3 regions of the Bradyrhizobium japonicum USDA 6 genome follow, and region 2 is predicted to be linked to each of the others. Evidence: riboswitches for the same ligand, from Rfam matches in the RefSeq annotation. Region 2 holds a riboswitch; each other region holds the start of a gene.

Region 1 (5,855 bases), 1.6 Mb from region 2:
TACCAGGGCAATCCCATGCGCCTTGTTGCAGTCCTCATCTTCGCGCTCATGACGGCCGCCTGCAATCAGGAGCAGGACATCACCGGCTCGACCCCGGTCTGTGCGATGCGGAACTACAGCTCCTACAATCCCCGCGACATGAACCAGTGCGTTGCCGCCTGCAAGGCGTGCGACCACGGCAACACCGTCACCTGCACCACGTCATGCACCCTCAAGGGCGCCCACTGAGCGGCGTCGCTGCCTGGAGCTAGGGGTGACGGTGCTCGGGCACCGGAACGATTCACATGGGTCAGTCATTGAAGGAGCAGGCAGGACGCGGAGTCCTATGGAATGGGTATGCTCGATCCCGGTCGGTTTCTGGTGTCGTGCTCGCATTGCGATGCATGGCCGATGGCGGCCAACGTCAAACGTTCGAGCTGGTCGGCGTCGCCGCACGAGGTCCGCTTCGTATGCCCGCGCTGTCGCCGCGAGGAGACCGCCATCATCTCGGCCTCCGGTGAGCTGACCCCGATCCGGCGCAGCGACGCCCCGCTGCGCGACGTCACCGCGGCCTGGGCTCCGGCCCAGCGGCCAAGAGGGCGGGCGTAGCCCGCCTGTCACAGGACCGAGAGATCGGGCGCAGTCAGCTCTGCGCAACACCTTGCGCGGTCCGTTTTTGGAACCCGGCCTGCGCCGACGCGTTTCCGCTCCGACATCAACGCATCGAGGCCCTGCGAATGATCAGCGAGCATTTCGATACCCGCACCCGGATCAACATGAAGCTGGCGCTGGATCGGGTCTGCCGCAATCGCCCGGTCGGCGAGGACCATCGCTTTCGCAGGTCCGTTGCCGAGAACATCATCCGCTGCGCGCTCACGGGCCGCACCGGCATCGGCCAGCTCGTCGATGCCGGCGAGCGGGCGGTGATCAGGACGCGTTCGGAGCGGGAGCCGGCCTGATTGCGCCGGCTCAATCTCCGGTGCGGTGCTTTGACCGTGATGCAACCGGCCGATTGACTCTCCGCTTGCCCGCCCCCTAGATTGGCCGGTGACGGTTCTCCTCACGGAGATCAAAAGGGAACGTGGTGCGAGGTTTTCCCGATACCGGGATATTCTCAACGCCGCGGCTGCCCCCGCAACTGTAAGCGGTGAATCTTTCGTCATATGCCACTGGGAATCTCGGTCCTGGGAAGGCGACGCAAGGTAACGACCCGCGAGCCAGGAGACCTGCCGTCAACCGTGGTCACACGCGAAGATGTCGGTCGGGGAGTACAGACATTAGCTTCACCGGAGCAATCGAACGCTCCGCCGTGAAACCTCGTTCGCTGTGACGTGCCACTGACGTCATACCGAGGTTACAAGAGTGTCCCGTATTGTCTTTGCCGCCAGGCGCTTCCGCACCGGCTTGGTCTTGCTCGTTTCCCTGTCTTCACTTGATCTGTCCATTGCCCAGGCCCAGCAATCGGCATCGCCCGATCTGCTGCCGGCGGTCGAGGTCGCGGCGACCGAGCGTGCGGCCAAGCCGCAAGTCGTGCGGCGTGCGCCCGACCAGCCCGCGCAGCGGCGCGTCGCTCGCGTGCCGAAGCCCGAGTGGGTGCCGGCGTCGTCCCCGGTTGCCGGGGTATCCGCGGCCAACCTGTTTCCGACGGTCGTCGTCAGTCCGACGGATATTGTCACTCCGACCAATCTGGTTGCGAGCTCGGTGACGGTTCTGACCGCCAGAGACATCGAGCGCGATCAGCGCCGGACCGCATCCGATGCGCTGAGCGCGGTTCCTGGCCTGAACCTCGTGCAGACCGGCGGTCCGGGCGGACAGACGTCGATCTTCATGCGCGGAACGAATTCCAACCACACCAAGGTCCTGATCGACGGCATCGACGTCAGCGATCCCGGCAACCCGAACCGTTCGTTTGATTTCGGCCAGTTGCTCACCTCCGACATTCAGCAGATCGAAGTCCTGCGCGGTCCGCAGGGCGGTCTCTACGGCGCAGACGCGCTGGGGGCGTGATCTCCATCGTGACGAAGAAGGGCGACGGTCCCGCCCGCGCGACCGGCTCGGTCGAGGGAGGCTCGTTCGGAACGTTCAATCAAACCGCAGGCCTGAGCGGTTCACAGGACCACTTCAACTATGCCTTCAACGTTGCGCATTTCCACGCGAACGACGTGCCGGTGACGCCGGTCGAATTGCTGCCGCCGGGGCAGAAGGCGATCGGCAACAACTACGACAATATGACCTATTCGACGAAGCTTGGCGCCGAACTGAGCGAACACCTGACGCTCAACGGCGTCGCGCGGTACACTGACGCAACCCTGCGCTTTACCGGAGATACCTTCGATCCCGTCACATTCGCGAGCTTTCCCGCGGCTGCGCAAAGCACGCAGACGGTGCACCAGCTCTTCACGCGCGGGGAGGCGGTCTGGTCTGCTCTCGACGACCGGATGAAGAGCTATTTCGGCGTCAACTACACCAATCACTGGAACTACAACATCTCGCCCGGCAACGCGATGGCCACGATCACGACAGGCGACCGCGTCAAGTATGATTGGCACACCACGACCCAGCTCGCGCCCAACAACAATGTCATCATTGGCGCGGAGCATGAGACCGAAACACTGCAAACGGCGACAGTCTCGGCGCAAAACGTCAACACGGCCGGATATATGGAGCTGCAGTCCCAGTTGCGGGATCGCGTCTTCTTCACGGCCAACGTCCGGCAGGATGACAACGAGCGGTTTGGAGAGCATCCGACCTTTCGTCTGGCGTCTGCCGCGATCGTGCCGGTCACGGATACGAAGTTCAAGGGAAGCTACGGCACGGGGTTCAAGGCGCCGACGCTCAACCAGCTCTACGTGAGCTTTCCCGCGTTCTTCTTCTTTGCAAATCCCAACCTCAGGCCCGAGGAAAGCGTCGGATACGACGCCGGCTTCGAGCAACCCTTGTTTGGCGATCGCGTTCGCTTCGGGTCGACCTACTTCCGCAACAACATCACGGACCTGATCCAGAGCACGTTCGATCCCGTGACATTCACGAGCACCAACACCAATATCGGCAAGGCGATCACGGAGGGCACGGAGAGCTTCGTCGCGGCGGCGATCACTGACCGGCTTCGCGTTCGTGCCGACTACACTTTTACCCGCGCGGTCGATGTGACGGCGGGACTGGAGCTGTTGAGGCGTCCGAAGGAGAAGTGGAGCGCGAATGTCATCTGGAATCCGGTCGACCCGATCACATTGTCCGCAACAGTGCTGCACGTCGGGAGTTTCGTCGATGGCAGCCGCGACTTCAGCATTCCGCGTCTGCTGGCTCCGGCCTACACCGTCGTCAACGTCGCAGCCGAATATCTGGTCACCGACCAGGTGAAGGTGTTTGGCCGGGTCGATAATCTCGCCAATGTGCACTATCAAAATCCGACCGGCTTTCTGCAGCCGGCACTGGGCGTCTATGGCGGCATTCGCCTGGCGAATTACGACGTCAGATAGCGAGGGAGAGAAGCCTCATGACGACGGCCGATCCGCTCATGGACCTGATCGCAAGCCAGCTTGCCGACGCTGAGGCCGGCTGGAGCGTCGGCACGTTCGGTGCCATTGCCGAGTTCACACGCGAGCCCGGCGAGGCCTTCGATATCGAGCAGTCGCGCAACGGGATCAGCGTCGTGACGCAGAAGGGTGGGATACGCATTGTCTCCCACCCGGATCTGCGCCTGATCGCGTCGGAATCGCCGACCACGGAGAGCTGGAGCCACCGCATCGCGCTGTGTCTTCCGCATGAAGCCAGTGTCATGAGCGGTCGTACCGTGCTGACCGAACTCGGCCCGGATATCGAGGCGCTCCTGAGGAGGGATCGCAGCGGCATCCTGTTCGATCTTGGCCTCGGAACGTTGCAGATCGACGCCTGCATCCGCGTCAGCGATGCCGACGCCATTGCCGCACTCAGGAGCCGCACGGGCCAATCCGTGTTCGCGTCCGAAAGCGATGCCATGCGGATCATTCTGGCCGCCAATCCGCACCGCGTCTTCGTTAGCCGCATCGGGCGCGCCGAGGTATTCCAGCCGATCCCGCCGCCGGGCGAGCGAAGCCCTGACGGCCCGCACACCCACGTCCTGCCAAAGCTGCTCGCGCATGGCCGTTCCCATGCCGCCACCGAGCCGCTGCCCGAGGGATGGATCCCCTGCGCCCATCTCTATCCGGCCCATCCGCTGCGCGATCAGCTCGGCCGCAAGCGCGCTTTCCGGCCGGATCATCACGCAGCCTTCCAGACGCTGCTCGAACTCTATGGGCTGCCGGAGCTAACGGCGTGCAAGACGGCCGTGGTCGAGGCGGTCGCGGAGGGGCGGGGACCTGAGACGGTGACGCTTCCATCCGATCGCACGGCGCGCGCCACCGTTCGCGTGGCCTTGCGCCAGTTGGCGGCCACGGAGCCGCACACCGTGACACTCGCCGCCTGGCTTGCCGCCTACGACCGGCGCGATCCAGCCGAGACTGAAGATCCCATGGAGGCTCTTCACTGAGTCAGACGTGATGCCGCGTTCCAGCAAAAATGTGCTACAAATCCTATAAGGAGATCGTTCCATGACTGTCACCATCCTGCCGCCCCACGCCGACCGTTTCCGCCTTCATCCGGTCGCCTCGCGCCTTGCGCCGATGTTCTGCTTTGCGCTGCTGACTGTGTCATGCGCGCTCGCGAGCTTCGCGCTTGCATGCGCGACGCCGTTTGCGGCGTTCGCCGTCGTCGCCGCCGCGATGCTGCCGATGCGTCCGGCGCTGCTCGTCGTCACCGGCGCCTGGCTCGTGAACCAGACCATCGGCTTCGGCGTGCTGCATTATCCCATTGATGGCAGCACCATCGCCTGGGGCTTTGTCATCGGTGCTGCCGCGTTGCTGTCGACCGCGGCGGCATCGACCGTTCTCCGCTGGCTGCCGCAGGGCCGCACGCCGCTGATGCTGGCCATCGCGCTCGTCGCCGCCTACGCCGCCTACGAGCTCGCGCTGCTTGCCGCGACGCCGTTCCTTGGCGGAGAGGGCGCGTTCACTGCGGCCATCGTGACGCGCATCGGGGTGACCAGCGCCGTCTGGCTCGCTGGCCTCGTCGCCGCCTGCGAGATCGTCCGCCTGGTCGATCCGTTCGGGCGCAAGGGCGCAATGTCGGCCTGAGTGGCTGACTGGTCGCCCGGATGGAGCGAAGCGAAATCCGGGGCCGCCCGCCCGGCGCAGCTTTCCCGGATTGCGCTGCGCTTCATCCGGGCTGCGAGACGAGAGTCCGGCCATGTTTATGACCGGACCTTCGCCCACCGCCGCAAGGCGACCGCCGTCCACACCGTCTCGACAAACCCGAACGGCCAGGCCCCTGGAGAAAGCCGTAGGCGCTGCTGAGCGCGCACGCCGCCGCGAAGGCCAGCACATAGTGAGGCCCGCGCGCTGCAGTCGGGATGCGGACCTCGTAGCGCGCCAAGTTGAGGCGCGCTCCAGGATTAAATCGGACTCGCATCCGCTTTCGCCGAGGTGTCGAGAATCCATTTCCGTGGATGTCCCGAGGCAATGGATCTGAAGAAAGAGAAGAACTTCTTCGAGACCCGCGTCATCGAATACCAGAACGGCGGTGCGCTCGCTTGGGAAGAGCATCGATCATGGCTATGCCGCGGGCGTGCCACCTGTGCTTAAACGGTGGCACGCGTACGACTGCAGGGGGATGAGGTGGAGATCCGACGAGCGATCCGACGGCGCCCTATGTCGCCGACTTGTTGGCACATCATCTCGAGGAGCTGCGCAGCGTCATGGCCGAGCGTGCGTTCGCTCTCGATGCCGCCGGCCTTTCGGCTGCCAATGTGACCTTCTGGACGGCTTGGCAGGACGATGTCCTGCTCGGGTTCGGTGCGCTGA
Region 2 (5,855 bases):
TCGCGCCCCGCCCGTGATCAAGATGACGGCCATCAAAGTCTCCTGTAGGCCTGACTAATCACCAAACGCGGCCAAAGACAAAGCCGAAATCAGGCGGGCAGGGGCTTGCGCTCCGCCTTCGCTTTGCGCAACAGGGGCGGGACAGGAGGCAGGTGTGGGCTTTGCGGGCGCGATGGTGGTGGCGATGGCGGTGGATGCCCTCTTGGGCTGGCCGTCGTGGCTGTTCGCGCGGATCGGCCATCCCGTGACCTGGCTCGGCCGGCTGATCGGTGCCATCGACGCCGCCTGGAATCGCGCGTCCGATCCGCCGGCATTTCGCCGTGCTGCGGGCGTTGCCGGAGCGCTCCTGGTGATCGCGATCTCGGTCGCAATCGGCTGGGTACTTCAGTCCTCGCTCCCCCGGGGATGGATGCAGATCGTACTGGCGGGAGTGCTGGCCTGGCCGCTGGTGGCTTTGCGTTCACTCCACGATCATGTCGCGGCGGTTGCGAATCCCTTGCGGGCCGGCGACATCGCCGCTGCGCGCGAAGCGGTGTCGCGCATCGTCGGACGCGATCCCGCGACCCTCGACGAAGCCGGCATCGCGCGCGCGGCGATCGAGAGCCTCGCCGAGAACGCCTCCGACGGCATCGTGGCGCCGGTGTTCTGGGGCGCGCTGTTCGGACTGCCCGGCATTTTGGGCTACAAGGCGATCAACACGCTGGACTCCATGATCGGCCATCGCAACGAACGCCACGAAGCTTTTGGCTGGGCCGCCGCGCGCATCGACGATGTCGCAAACTTCATTCCGGCGCGCCTGACCGGCTTTCTGTTCGTCCTGCTGGCGTCGCGGCGATCGGAGGCGCTGTCCTGCATGACGCGCGATGCCCGCCGTCACCGCTCGCCCAATGCCGGCTGGCCGGAGGCGGCGATGGCGGGCGCGCTTGGCGTGCGGCTCAGCGGCCCCCGCATCTACCACGGCAGCGTCACCAACGAGCCCTGGCTCAACGAAGGCGCGCGCGATCCGCTTGCCGCGGACATCAGCCGGGGATTGACGATCTACCGCCGCGCCATGCTGCTGCTCGCCGGCCTCCTTGCGATCCTGGCCTTCGCGTGAAAGAACGGGGCATGCGCGAGCACGGTGGAAATCTCGATCTGGCCCAGCAGCGTTTTGGCGGGCGCGCGGAGGACTGGATCGATCTGTCGACCGGGATCAACCGGCTGCCTTATCCCGTGGGCGAGGTGAGCGCGCGCGCATGGAACGCGCTGCCGTCGCGCGCCGAGATCGAGAGCCTGCATCAGGCAGCGCAGCACGCCTACCGCACGAGTGCACCGATTGTCGCGATGGGTGGTGCCCAGGCCGCCATTCAATTGCTGCCGCAACTGGCGCCGCGTGGCCGCGCGCGCATCCTCGCGCCGACCTACAACGAGTATGCCGGGGTCTTGTCGACTGCAGGCTGGGATGTCCAGGAGGTCGGCGAGCTCGACGCGCTGGCGGGCGCGGATCTCGCCGTCGTCGTCAATCCCAACAATCCCGATGGCCGGCGTTTTGCGCCACAGGATTTGCTGGCGCTGCTGCCGCGCGTCGGCCGTCTCGTCATCGACGAGAGTTTTGCCGATGCTGCCCCGCTGCTGTCGCTCGCATCCGAGGCGGATCGGCCTGGACTGCTGGTCCTGCGCTCCTTCGGCAAGTTCTATGGTCTTGCCGGCCTGCGACTTGGGTTTGCGCTCGGCCATGCGGCCGATATCGCGAAGCTCGGGGCGGCGTCAGGTCCGTGGCCGGTGTCGGGAGCTGCGATCGCGATCGGGTGCCGCGCCTTGCGTGACGACCACTGGGCCGAGGCCACGTCCGCGCGGCTTGCGCGCGACTGTGCCCGCCTGGACGACATCGTGCGGTCGCTAGGCTGGCGGCTCGTCGGTGGTGCGCCGCTGTTTCGTCTCTACGAGACGCCTGATGCGCTTGCTGCGCAGGAGAAACTGGCGCGTAGCCAGATCTGGTCGCGCGTGTTCGCGAGAGAGCCGGCATGGCTGCGCCTCGGGCTTCCCGGCAGCGAAGCCGAATGGACGCGCCTTGCCGAGGCGCTAGCGCGCTAACGCGAGCAGGCCATCGACGTCGAGATGCTGTTCGATGTGATCGGCGAGGGCGTCGAGCGCACTCCCGACCCTGCTGTGATAAGGCTCCTCGCCTGCCGGAATGTCGAGCTTTGCGAGATACGCCTTTCGGAAATCGTCCGAGGTGAAAAGGCCGTGCAAATAGCTGCCCTGCACGCGGCCATCGCGCGAGATCGCGCCTTCGGGCTCGCCGTTCAGTTTCGCAAACGGGCGCGCGCGATCCGGCCCATCGGTGCGGCCGATGTGGATTTCGTAGGCGTCGATCGGCTGGTCCGTGGCGGCATGCACGGCTGCGACGCGCGTCAGCGTCTTCTGCGGGCTCATCACCGTTTCCACGTCCAGAAGTCCGAGACCCGGCGTGTCGCCGGCAGGGCCTTCGATGCCGCCGGGGTCGGTGACGCTGCGCCCGAGCATCTGATAGCCGCCGCAGAGGCCGAGCACATGGCCGCCCCGACGGTGATGCGCCAGGAGATCGATGTCCCAGCCCTGCGCGCGCAGGAAGGCGAGATCGCCGCGGGTGGACTTTGAGCCGGGGATGATGACGAGGCTGATATCGCCGGGGATGGCGTCGCCCGGCCGCACCATGACGAGATCGACGCCAGGCTCGAGCTTCAGCGGATCGAGATCATCGAAATTGGCGATCCGCGACAGTGCGAGGCAGGCGATCTTGCACTGGCCCGGCTTGCGCGCGTCGCTCAGGCCGAGCGCGTCCTCGGCCGGCAGCTCGCCGGCCCGCGCGAACCAGGGCAGCACGCCAAGGCCACGCCACGCGGTCTTTTGCTCGATCAGCTTGTAGCCGTCGTCGAATAGCGAGGGGTCGCCGCGGAACTTGTTGATGACGAAACCCTGGATCATCGCGGCATCGTCGGGGTCGATCACCGTCCTGATGCCGACGAGCTGGGCGATGACGCCGCCGCGGTCGATGTCGCCGACCAGCACGACGGGGACGTCGGCCTTGCGCGCAAAGCCCATATTGGCGATGTCGGCCTTGCGCAGGTTGACCTCGGCCGGGCTGCCGGCGCCTTCGACCAGCACCAGATCGGCGCGCGCCTTCAGCCGCTCGAAACTCTCCAGCACCGCGCCCATCAGCGAGGGCTTCATCGCCGCATATTCACGCGCCCGCGCGGTCGCGATGCGCTTTCCCTGGACGATGATTTGTGCGCCGACATCGGTTTCGGGCTTCAGCAGCACCGGGTTCATGTCGGTGTGCGGCTCGACGCCAGCGGCCAGCGCCTGGAGCGCCTGGGCCCGACCGATCTCGCCGCCGTCGACAGTGACGGCCGCGTTGTTCGACATGTTCTGCGGCTTGAACGGCAGCACGCGCAGGCCGCGCCGCGTGAAGGCGCGCGCGAGGCCGGCGACGATGAGCGACTTGCCCACGTCCGAGCCGGCCCCCTGGATCATCAATGCGCGCGCCATCGAATTCAGAACTCGACGCCGGCTTGCGCCTTGATGCCGGAGCGGAAGGGGTGCTTGACCAGCGTCATCTCGGTGACGAGATCGGCGATCTCGATCAGCTCGTCCTTGGCGTTGCGCCCGGTGAGCACGACATGGGTCATGGGGGGCTTGTGCGTTTTCAGGAAGTCGATGACCTCGGCGATGTCGAGATAATCGTAGCGCAGCGCGATGTTGATCTCGTCGAGCACGACCATGCGAAGATTGGAATCTGATATCAGCTCCTTGGCCTTCGCCCAGCCGGCCTGTGCCGCGGCAATGTCGCGGGCGCGGTCCTGCGTCTCCCAGGTGAAACCTTCGCCCATCGCATGGAACTGGCAGAGCTCGCCGAAATGGCCGGTGAGCAGGCGCCGCTCGCCGGTGTCCCAGGCGCCCTTGATGAACTGCACGACCGCGCAGGGGAAGCCATGGGCGACACAGCGGACGATCATGCCGAAGGCGGATGAGGACTTGCCCTTGCCGGCGCCGGTATGGACGATGATGAGGCCCTTTTCGCCGCTCTTGGTCGCCATGATCTTGTCGCGGGCGACCTTGATTTTCGCCATTTTCGCGGCGTGGCGGGCGTCGGTTTCCTCGGCCGTTTGGGTATCCGGTTCAGGCGTCATCTGACAGGGTCCTTCGGCTTGACAAGAGGCGGCCGGGGGCAAATGGTGGCCCGGCGTTGGTTCCTGTCCTATGACAGGCGAAGAGGGAATGCGATAGGGTCCGAATCGACAAGATTCGGCTCCAAACTGCAGCCGCCCCCGCGACCGTGACCGGAGAGATGCCCGAAGCCACTGATCCCCCAGGGGATCGGGAAGGCGGGGATCGAAGGGCCAAAAGCCCTGCTCCGCAAGCCGGGAGACCTGCCAGCGCGGACGAGTTTTGGACCGGCGGACGGGGTGTTCCGCGACGGGGAAACGGACCTTCGGGGGAATGGTCCGTGTGCCTCTTCGCCTCCCGCTGTTTATCCTGGAAGAGGCGATGACCGTCACACTTCACGTCTGTATTACCTGCCGTGCCGGCCAGACGCTCGACGAGGGTGAGGCGACGCCCGGCAAGCGCCTGCATGGTGCGATCCTCGACGCCGGCGTGCCCGAGGGCGTCAATGTGGTTCCCGTTGAATGCCTGTCGGCATGCAGCCAGGGCTGCTCGGTTGCGCTCAGCGCGCCCGGCCGCTGGTCCTATGTCTATGGCCGTCTGTCGGAGGCCCATGCGAGTGACGTGGTCGCGGGTGCCGCGGCCTATGCCGCCGCGCCCGACGGTCTCGTGCCCTGGCGCAGCCGTCCCGAAATCTTCCGCAAGCAATCGCTTGCCCGCATTCCCCCCATTGCCGTTGTGCCGGAGGCCGCCGAATGAACTCGCTCGCAAAAGTCCCTGTGACGGTGGTCACGGGTTTTCTCGGCTCCGGCAAGACGACGCTGATCCAGCATCTGCTCGCAAACCCCGATGGCAAGAAGCTCGCGGTGCTCGTCAACGAGTTCGGCAGCGAGGGTGTCGATGGCGAGATCCTGAAATCCTGCGCCGATGCGAATTGCCCGGAGGAGAACATCGTCGAGCTCGCCAATGGCTGCATCTGCTGTACCGTTGCGGACGATTTCATTCCGACCATGGAGAAGCTCTTGGCGCGGCCGGTGCGGCCAGATCACATCCTGATCGAGACCTCGGGCCTGGCGTTGCCGAAGCCGCTGCTGAAGGCGTTCGACTGGCCGGAGATCCGCTCGCGGATCACGGTCGACGGCGTGATCGCGCTCGCCGATGCCGAGGCTGTTGCCGCCGGCCGTTTTGCGCCGGACCCGGCGGCCGTGGAAGCGCAGCGCGCGGCGGATGAAAATCTCGACCACGAGACGCCGCTGTCGGAGGTGTTCGAGGACCAGATCGCCTGCGCCGACATCGTGCTGCTGACCAAGGCCGATCTTGCGGGGGCCGCAGGGATCGAAGCCGCCAAGGCCGCCATCACCGCGGAGATGCCGCGCCGGGTGCCGATGCTATCCGTCACCGATGGCGCGATCGATGCGCGCGTCATCCTCGGCCTCGGCGCCGCCGCCGAGAACGATCTCGCCGCGCGGCCCTCGCATCACGACGGCGAGGAGGATCACGAGCACGACGATTTCGCCTCCGTCGTGATCGATCTTCCGGAGGTCAGCGACATCGACGTACTGGTCGCGTCGGTGCAGCGTCTTTCGCGCGAGCAGAACGTGCTGCGCGTCAAGGGCTATATCGCGGTCGCGGGCAAGCCGATGCGCCTGTTGCTGCAAGCGGTCGGCGAGCGCGTGCGCCACCAGTTCGACAAGCCCTGGGGCGCAGCTCTCAGGCAGTCGAAGCTCGTC
Region 3 (5,855 bases), 230 kb from region 2:
GTCCGCATCGACGTACATGTCCGGCAGCAGCACAGCGTCCGGATTGGCAAGCTCGATCCTGACGCGAACGGTTCGCGTGTCGCGGTTCACCTGCGGATAGACGACGGCGATTGTCCCGGTGAAGCTTCGGCCGGGGAAACTGCGCGCGCGCACCGCGACGGACTGCCCCACCGCGATGTTGCCGAGATCGCGCTCGGCCACGTCGACCAGCGCCCAGACGACCGAGGTGTCCGCGATCCGGAACAGGACGTCGCCGGGATTGGCCCGCATCCCTTCGATCGCGTTGCGTTCGAGCACGACCCCGTCGCGCGGCGCGGACCAGCGTATGGACACGGGCGCGGTGCGCGTCTTGTCCATCTCCGCGATGACGGACTCGGGAACGTCGAGATTGACCAGCCGCTGCCGCGAGCCGCGGCCGTACATCTCGACACCGCCGACCGTCTTGGAGGTGATCGTCGCGAGATATTCCGCCGCCGCGGACGCCACCGCCGAACTGTAGATCTCCATCAGCGGCTGGCCGGCCTTCACGCGCGTGCCGGTCGTCACGTCGGCGACCTTCTGCACGAAGCTTTCGGCGCGCATCGCGATCACCGACACGCGGCGTTCATCGAGCTGGATCGTGCCGGGCGCCTTCACCGAGACCCGGATCGAGCGCCGCGCGACGGGCTCGGACTTCACGCCCGCGCGCTGGATCTTGCCGGGCGACAGCTTCACCGTGCCGTCGTCGGCGTCGTCGCCTTCGTAAACGGCGACATAGTCCATCCCCATCGGATCTTTCTTTGGGACGGTCGACGTATCGGGCAGCCCCATGGGATTGCGGTAGTAGAGGATTTTTCGCGGCGAAGCCGCCTGCGCCTTCGGCGGCGCCGGCGCGACGGCCGCGCCATCGTCGTCGTAGACCGGCAGATAGTCCCGCCCGCGGTCGTCCTTCTTCGGACCCGCGGACCAGAGCGGCGCACCGCTTGGATCGCGGTAGTAGAGCGGCGTTCGCTCCGCGGCAGCCGCAGCCGATGTCATGTCGGCCTCAGCGAGCCAGCCCGCACCGTTCGAATGCCAGTAGTCGCCGGCCAGGACCAGGCCGCCGCCCAGCACAAGTGCCGTCAGGAGACGCAGCGTTTTCATGTCGTGTATCCGCGCGCCCGGGAGCGCGCGTCCGTGTGAAGGAAAATGGGGAATGTCGGGCGCCGCCGGGCAGCGCCCGAACGCTCACTTGACCGCCGTGACGATCACCTTGCCGGTGACCGTCTCCGGTTCGCCCTGCACCTTCACGGACAGCGTCATCTGGTAGCGGCCAGCCATCGGCAGGTCCGTCTTGAAGGCGTACACACCCGGCTCCCTGGACGGCAGCGGCGCGACCGCCGATTCCATCTCGGCCATCCCGTCCGGGGCCATGTCGAGGCGGGTCTTGAAGATGACCGCGTCCGGTATCGGCTTGCCGGTCTGCTTGTTCGTCAGCCGAACGGCGAGCGTGACGTCTTCGCCCTTCTTCATCTGCGGCGTGACGGGCTCGAAGGCGTAGTCGCCCGCGCCCGCCATCGCGGCGGACGCGGCAAGCGAAAGGGTGGCGGCGAGAGCCGCGGTGCTGATTTTGGAAAGCATTGTCCTGTCCTCATGAATTGATCTTTCGCCGTGGCGCGTGAAGCGCGCACGTCAGTCGTCGTCGCGAGCAGGCATGCCGCTCGCGTCTCGGGCTTTGCGAGATCAGATTCGAGGAGGTCGGAAAGGAGGACTGCCGCCACGGAAGGAAACGACCTGATCCGGGGGAATAGCCATCGTGCTGGCCACGACGGCGAGACGTTCGAACGCCACAGGCCTGACATCACCGAGCGCGATGGTCCCGCCGACGCAGCAGAAGCCCATCCCGCACTTGTAGTCGCCGCTATGGGAGCCCGTTCCCTTCATGTCGGGACAACAATCGTCCATCGACATGGCGGCGTCGCCGCTCATGTGCATGGCCGTCTGCATGCCATCCGACGACATTGCGAGGTTCGCCGCGGACGCGCCAACCGGCAGCATCGCCAGGGAGATGGCGATGGCGACTGCCAGGATGGTACGGACGAACTGCATCAATATCGACTTACCTTGTCGGGCCGGAACTCGGTCTCAGTAGCATATTCGGACACCAAAGGCAGTCATTGATCGTGGTCAAGCGTTCGTTACCCAGGCTCGTCCGGAGGCCGGGTTGGACGTTTCGTCGCGGTCCCTCGGACTATCGTGCAAATCGGCAACACAAGGCCGCCATCGACCGACCGGTCCGTCCAGCAGCCCGCGGGGATGTTGACGCGCCCATCCCCGGATGCCAGTTTCGTGATCGGTAGTGCCCGCAAGGGCTCTTCAAGGGAATGCGGTGCGTCCACCTCAGTGGGCAATTCCGCGGCTGCCCCCGCAACTGTAGGCGGATAGCCGACGACCAAACGAACCACTGGAGCCCCGCTTGGGCCTCTGGGAAGGTGGTCGAAGGCGATGACCCGCGAGCCAGGAAACCTGCTACCAGCCATGGTCACGCGCGAACGCATTGGGCGGGGTGCCCTGATGTCGGACAAGTAGCCGGTGCATCCGCCGCCTGGGGCGAAGGTGGATGACTAAGGCAACCGCGGTGACGGTTTGTTTGCGTCGCCGCAGAGCGTTGTCATGCAAAATCTTTATTTCCGTGCTGGCGCGAGGCCAGCGTTGTCGCGTGCTTTCCTGATTACCCTGCTCTCGTCGGTGTCCTTGTGGTCCGCGGCGCTCGCGCAAAGCGCGGCGCAGGACAACCGCTCCCGGGAGGTTGGCCCGGTGATCGTCACCCCGCCTGCTCAGAGACAGGCTCCCGCCATAAGCCCCGGCACCCAGAAGCCGCGCGCGGCCCGGCGCGCCGCGGGACGCAATCGTGGCGCCCCTGCTGTCGCCGTTCCGGCCACGCAAGCTCCGAGCGGCCCGGTGCAGACGCCGCTCAACACGGCCGCCGTCACCGACGTCGGCTCCCGGCTCGGCATCACGGCGCGGGAAATGCCGGCGACCGTCGAGGTCATCAGTCAGAAGACGATGGAGGATCTCGGCATCAGGACCACGACCGACGTCGCCAAGGCGGCGGTCGGCGTCATCGGCGGCGATGCGCCCGGCGCGCCCGCCATCTTCTCGATGCGTGGCTTTTCCGGCGACCAGATCTCCACGCTCTACAACGGCATCCCGATCGGGCCGTCGACCATGACCGGCCGTCCCATGGACGTGGCTGGCCTCCAGCAGGTCGAGATCATCAAGGGACCGGACTCGCTGGTGGCGGGCCTCGGCGCGACCGGCGGCGCCATCAACTACGTGAACAAGGTGCCGCATACCGGGCCTATTATCAACGACGCCTTCACGTCCTACGATTCCTTCAACGGTTATCGCGCCGGTTACGGCTCGGGCGGCAGCACGCTGATCAACGGCCTCGACTACCGCTTTGACATCAGCCATTTCAACAACAAGGGCTTTATCGACGACACCTATTCGAAGCTCAGCAACGTTTCGGGCCAGCTGAACTATCGCGTCAACGAGAACCTGAAGATCTGGGGCGCGGCCGAATACAGGCAGGACAACGACCGCTTCTACTGGGGAACACCGCTGGTGCCCGCGAACGCGCCGGGCATCGTGCCGACGAACGGCATCGTGTCCGGTCGGTGGAGCAACTATTACCTCGGCGGCGGCACGCCGGTACCTGTCACCATCGACGCGCGCACGCTGACCACGAACTACAACGTTCTCGACAATCACAGCGGCGCTGGCGAGCTCTGGCTACGCAGCGGCTTTCAATGGGACATCACCAACAACGTCTCGCTGAAAAGCCAGGTCTATGGCTATGACGCCCACCGGCACTGGTTCAACAACGAGATTTCGTCGTTCGACCAGACCGTAGGCAATTTCGCAGGCGCGCAGAGTATCTATCGCGAACGTCTGGCGCTGGATCACGCCCAGCGACTCTACGGCAACATCACCGACCTCACCGTTAATTCCAGTCTCGGCGGAATGGACAATCGCTTCGTCGCCACCGTGGCGGCGAGCAGCAACCAGTTCAACGTCTCGCAGGACACGCTGTTCTTCAACGACTACGTCGACCTCCTCAACCCGGATCGCGGCCTCTACGGCCCGCGCAGCGACGAGAAGATCTACACCCATCTCGACACCACCTCGCTGTCGTTCGAGGACCGGCTCAAGCTGACCTCGACCTTCGCGCTGATCGGCGGCATCCGTTTTGAGAATATCGAGCTATCGCGGACCCGCTTCGACGAGAATGGCCTCCTGAAAGCCAACTATCCTTTCTCCAAGACGTTCAATCCGGTCACCGGACGCATCGGCTACACCTGGGACATCGCGCCCGGCGTAATGCTTTACAGCCAGTACGCGACGGCAGCCGACCCGACGGTGGCGAACATCTTCATCCTCAGGCCCACGACGCCACTGCTGCTCACGACGTCGCGGACCTACGAGACCGGCGTGAAGCTGCTGTCGGCCGACAAGCGCGCGGAGGCCACGTTCTCGGCCTTCGACATCGAGCGCAAGAACGTCTACGTCCCCGAAAGCGGCATCCTCTTCAACGTCGCCGGCAAGATCGCCTCCAAGGGCGTCGAGATTGCCGCCGCGGTCAATCCGGTCGCAGGCCTGAAGCTGTGGGGCAACGTCGCCTTCGTGCAGTCGCGCTTCATCGACTTCACCTATGTCGACGGCAATGGCGACTTCCAGTCCTATTCGGGCAAGACGCCGCCCAACGTTCCCAACTTCATCGCCAACGCCGGAGCCTCCTACCGCTTCGACACGAAACTGCCGGTGGAGATCGGCGGCCTCGTCCGTCACGTCGGCGACCGCTTCAACTTCCAGGACAATTTGGTCACGATGGACGCCTACACGATCTTCGACGCATACGCGTTCGTCGATATTCCAAAGGCGTACTTCCCGACCGTCGACCAGACCCGGATCAGCTTTCGCGTGAGGAACCTGACCAACAAGCTCTACGCCGCCTGGGGCGATCCCGGGTACACCGACCAGATCATCCTGGGCGCGCCGCGCAGCTACGAGGTCGCAGCTTCGTTCAAATGGTAGTCGCGGATCACCTTGCCCTCGCAGTGGCGGGAGCTGTCACGCGACAGTAGGACGCAATCGCAAATCGATTGCGCCGTTGAAGCCGCAGGTCTGGAGAGCTATCGATCAACGAAACCTGCCTGCCATCGGGAGGAACGCATGAGCACCATCACCGGCGGTTGTCACTGTGGCGCGATCCGCTATCAGGTCGAGGGCGAAGCGATCGTGCATGCGCTGTGTCACTGCCGCGATTGCAGGCTTCACGCGGGCGCTCCCGTCGTCGGCTGGACGATGTACGCGGACGATGCCGTCAAGGTGACCAAGGGCGAGCCCAAGGTGTATCAGTCCTCGGAACATGCCCGGCGGCACTTTTGCAGCGACTGCGGAACCGGCCTGTTTTATGTCAATGCCGACATGTTGCCCGGGGTCATCGACGTCCAGAGCGCGACCTACGACGATCCCGATGCCGTACCGGCGACGATGCACATCCAGGTCGCAGAGCGCCTTGGATGGATGGAGCGCGCGCACGAACTGCCGACATTCGACCGCTATCCTCCGCCACCGTAGCAGCGCGCGCGAAGCGTTCGCCGTCTAGATGGAACCGCACAAACACCATCTTGCAACGACCGGATGATCTCACGTAGATTGATCGGCGTGGGGACGAAGCAGACTCCCCGTGAGACCTCGGTCCAAGCTCTGCGCAGCACGCCATTCGTGGAGCTTGCGCATGGATACCGAACGCCACTCTCCTCTCCGCCATACCGTTGCCATCCTCTCCCGCGGCGACGCTGCCGCGCGCCGGGACGCGACGGCGCAAAACA

The links. A riboswitch is a leader RNA that binds a small molecule or an ion and turns the genes downstream of it on or off. The one in region 2 is predicted to bind cobalamin.
Region 1: it holds a riboswitch for cobalamin, as region 2 does, so the genes downstream of both, BJ6T_RS48525 (TonB-dependent receptor) here and BJ6T_RS31195 (DUF1636 family protein) in region 2, are expected to answer to the same signal.
Region 3: it holds a riboswitch for cobalamin, as region 2 does, so the genes downstream of both, BJ6T_RS32135 (TonB-dependent receptor) here and BJ6T_RS31195 (DUF1636 family protein) in region 2, are expected to answer to the same signal.

The regions. Positions count from the first base shown of each region.
Region 1 is NC_017249.1:5,029,045-5,034,899, forward strand. Features, by position in the region: gene BJ6T_RS47370 (hypothetical protein) at 16-228, shown strand; gene BJ6T_RS47375 (hypothetical protein) at 331-588, shown strand; gene BJ6T_RS23815 (hypothetical protein) at 717-938, shown strand; cobalamin riboswitch at 1,014-1,227, shown strand; gene BJ6T_RS48525 (TonB-dependent receptor) at 1,342-1,986, shown strand; gene BJ6T_RS23820 (TonB-dependent receptor plug domain-containing protein) at 1,995-3,458, shown strand; gene BJ6T_RS23825 (DUF6925 family protein) at 3,476-4,486, shown strand; gene BJ6T_RS23830 (hypothetical protein) at 4,548-5,129, shown strand; partial or broken gene BJ6T_RS49180 (hypothetical protein) at 5,451-5,636, shown strand; gene BJ6T_RS23835 (GNAT family N-acetyltransferase) at 5,750-5,855, shown strand, end outside.
Region 2 is NC_017249.1:6,608,078-6,613,932, reverse strand. Features, by position in the region: gene cobU (bifunctional adenosylcobinamide kinase/adenosylcobinamide-phosphate guanylyltransferase) at 1-33, opposite strand, end outside; gene cbiB (adenosylcobinamide-phosphate synthase CbiB) at 155-1,096, shown strand; gene cobD (threonine-phosphate decarboxylase CobD) at 1,108-2,073, shown strand; gene BJ6T_RS31205 (cobyric acid synthase) at 2,062-3,510, opposite strand; gene cobO (cob(I)yrinic acid a,c-diamide adenosyltransferase) at 3,516-4,151, opposite strand; cobalamin riboswitch at 4,192-4,413, shown strand; gene BJ6T_RS31195 (DUF1636 family protein) at 4,510-4,884, shown strand; gene cobW (cobalamin biosynthesis protein CobW) at 4,881-5,855, shown strand, end outside.
Region 3 is NC_017249.1:6,835,384-6,841,238, forward strand. Features, by position in the region: gene BJ6T_RS32120 (efflux RND transporter periplasmic adaptor subunit) at 1-1,122, opposite strand, end outside; gene BJ6T_RS32125 (FixH family protein) at 1,207-1,599, opposite strand; gene BJ6T_RS32130 (hypothetical protein) at 1,702-2,067, opposite strand; cobalamin riboswitch at 2,299-2,506, shown strand; gene BJ6T_RS32135 (TonB-dependent receptor) at 2,632-5,055, shown strand; gene BJ6T_RS32140 (GFA family protein) at 5,194-5,601, shown strand; gene BJ6T_RS32145 (Cj0069 family protein) at 5,762-5,855, shown strand, end outside.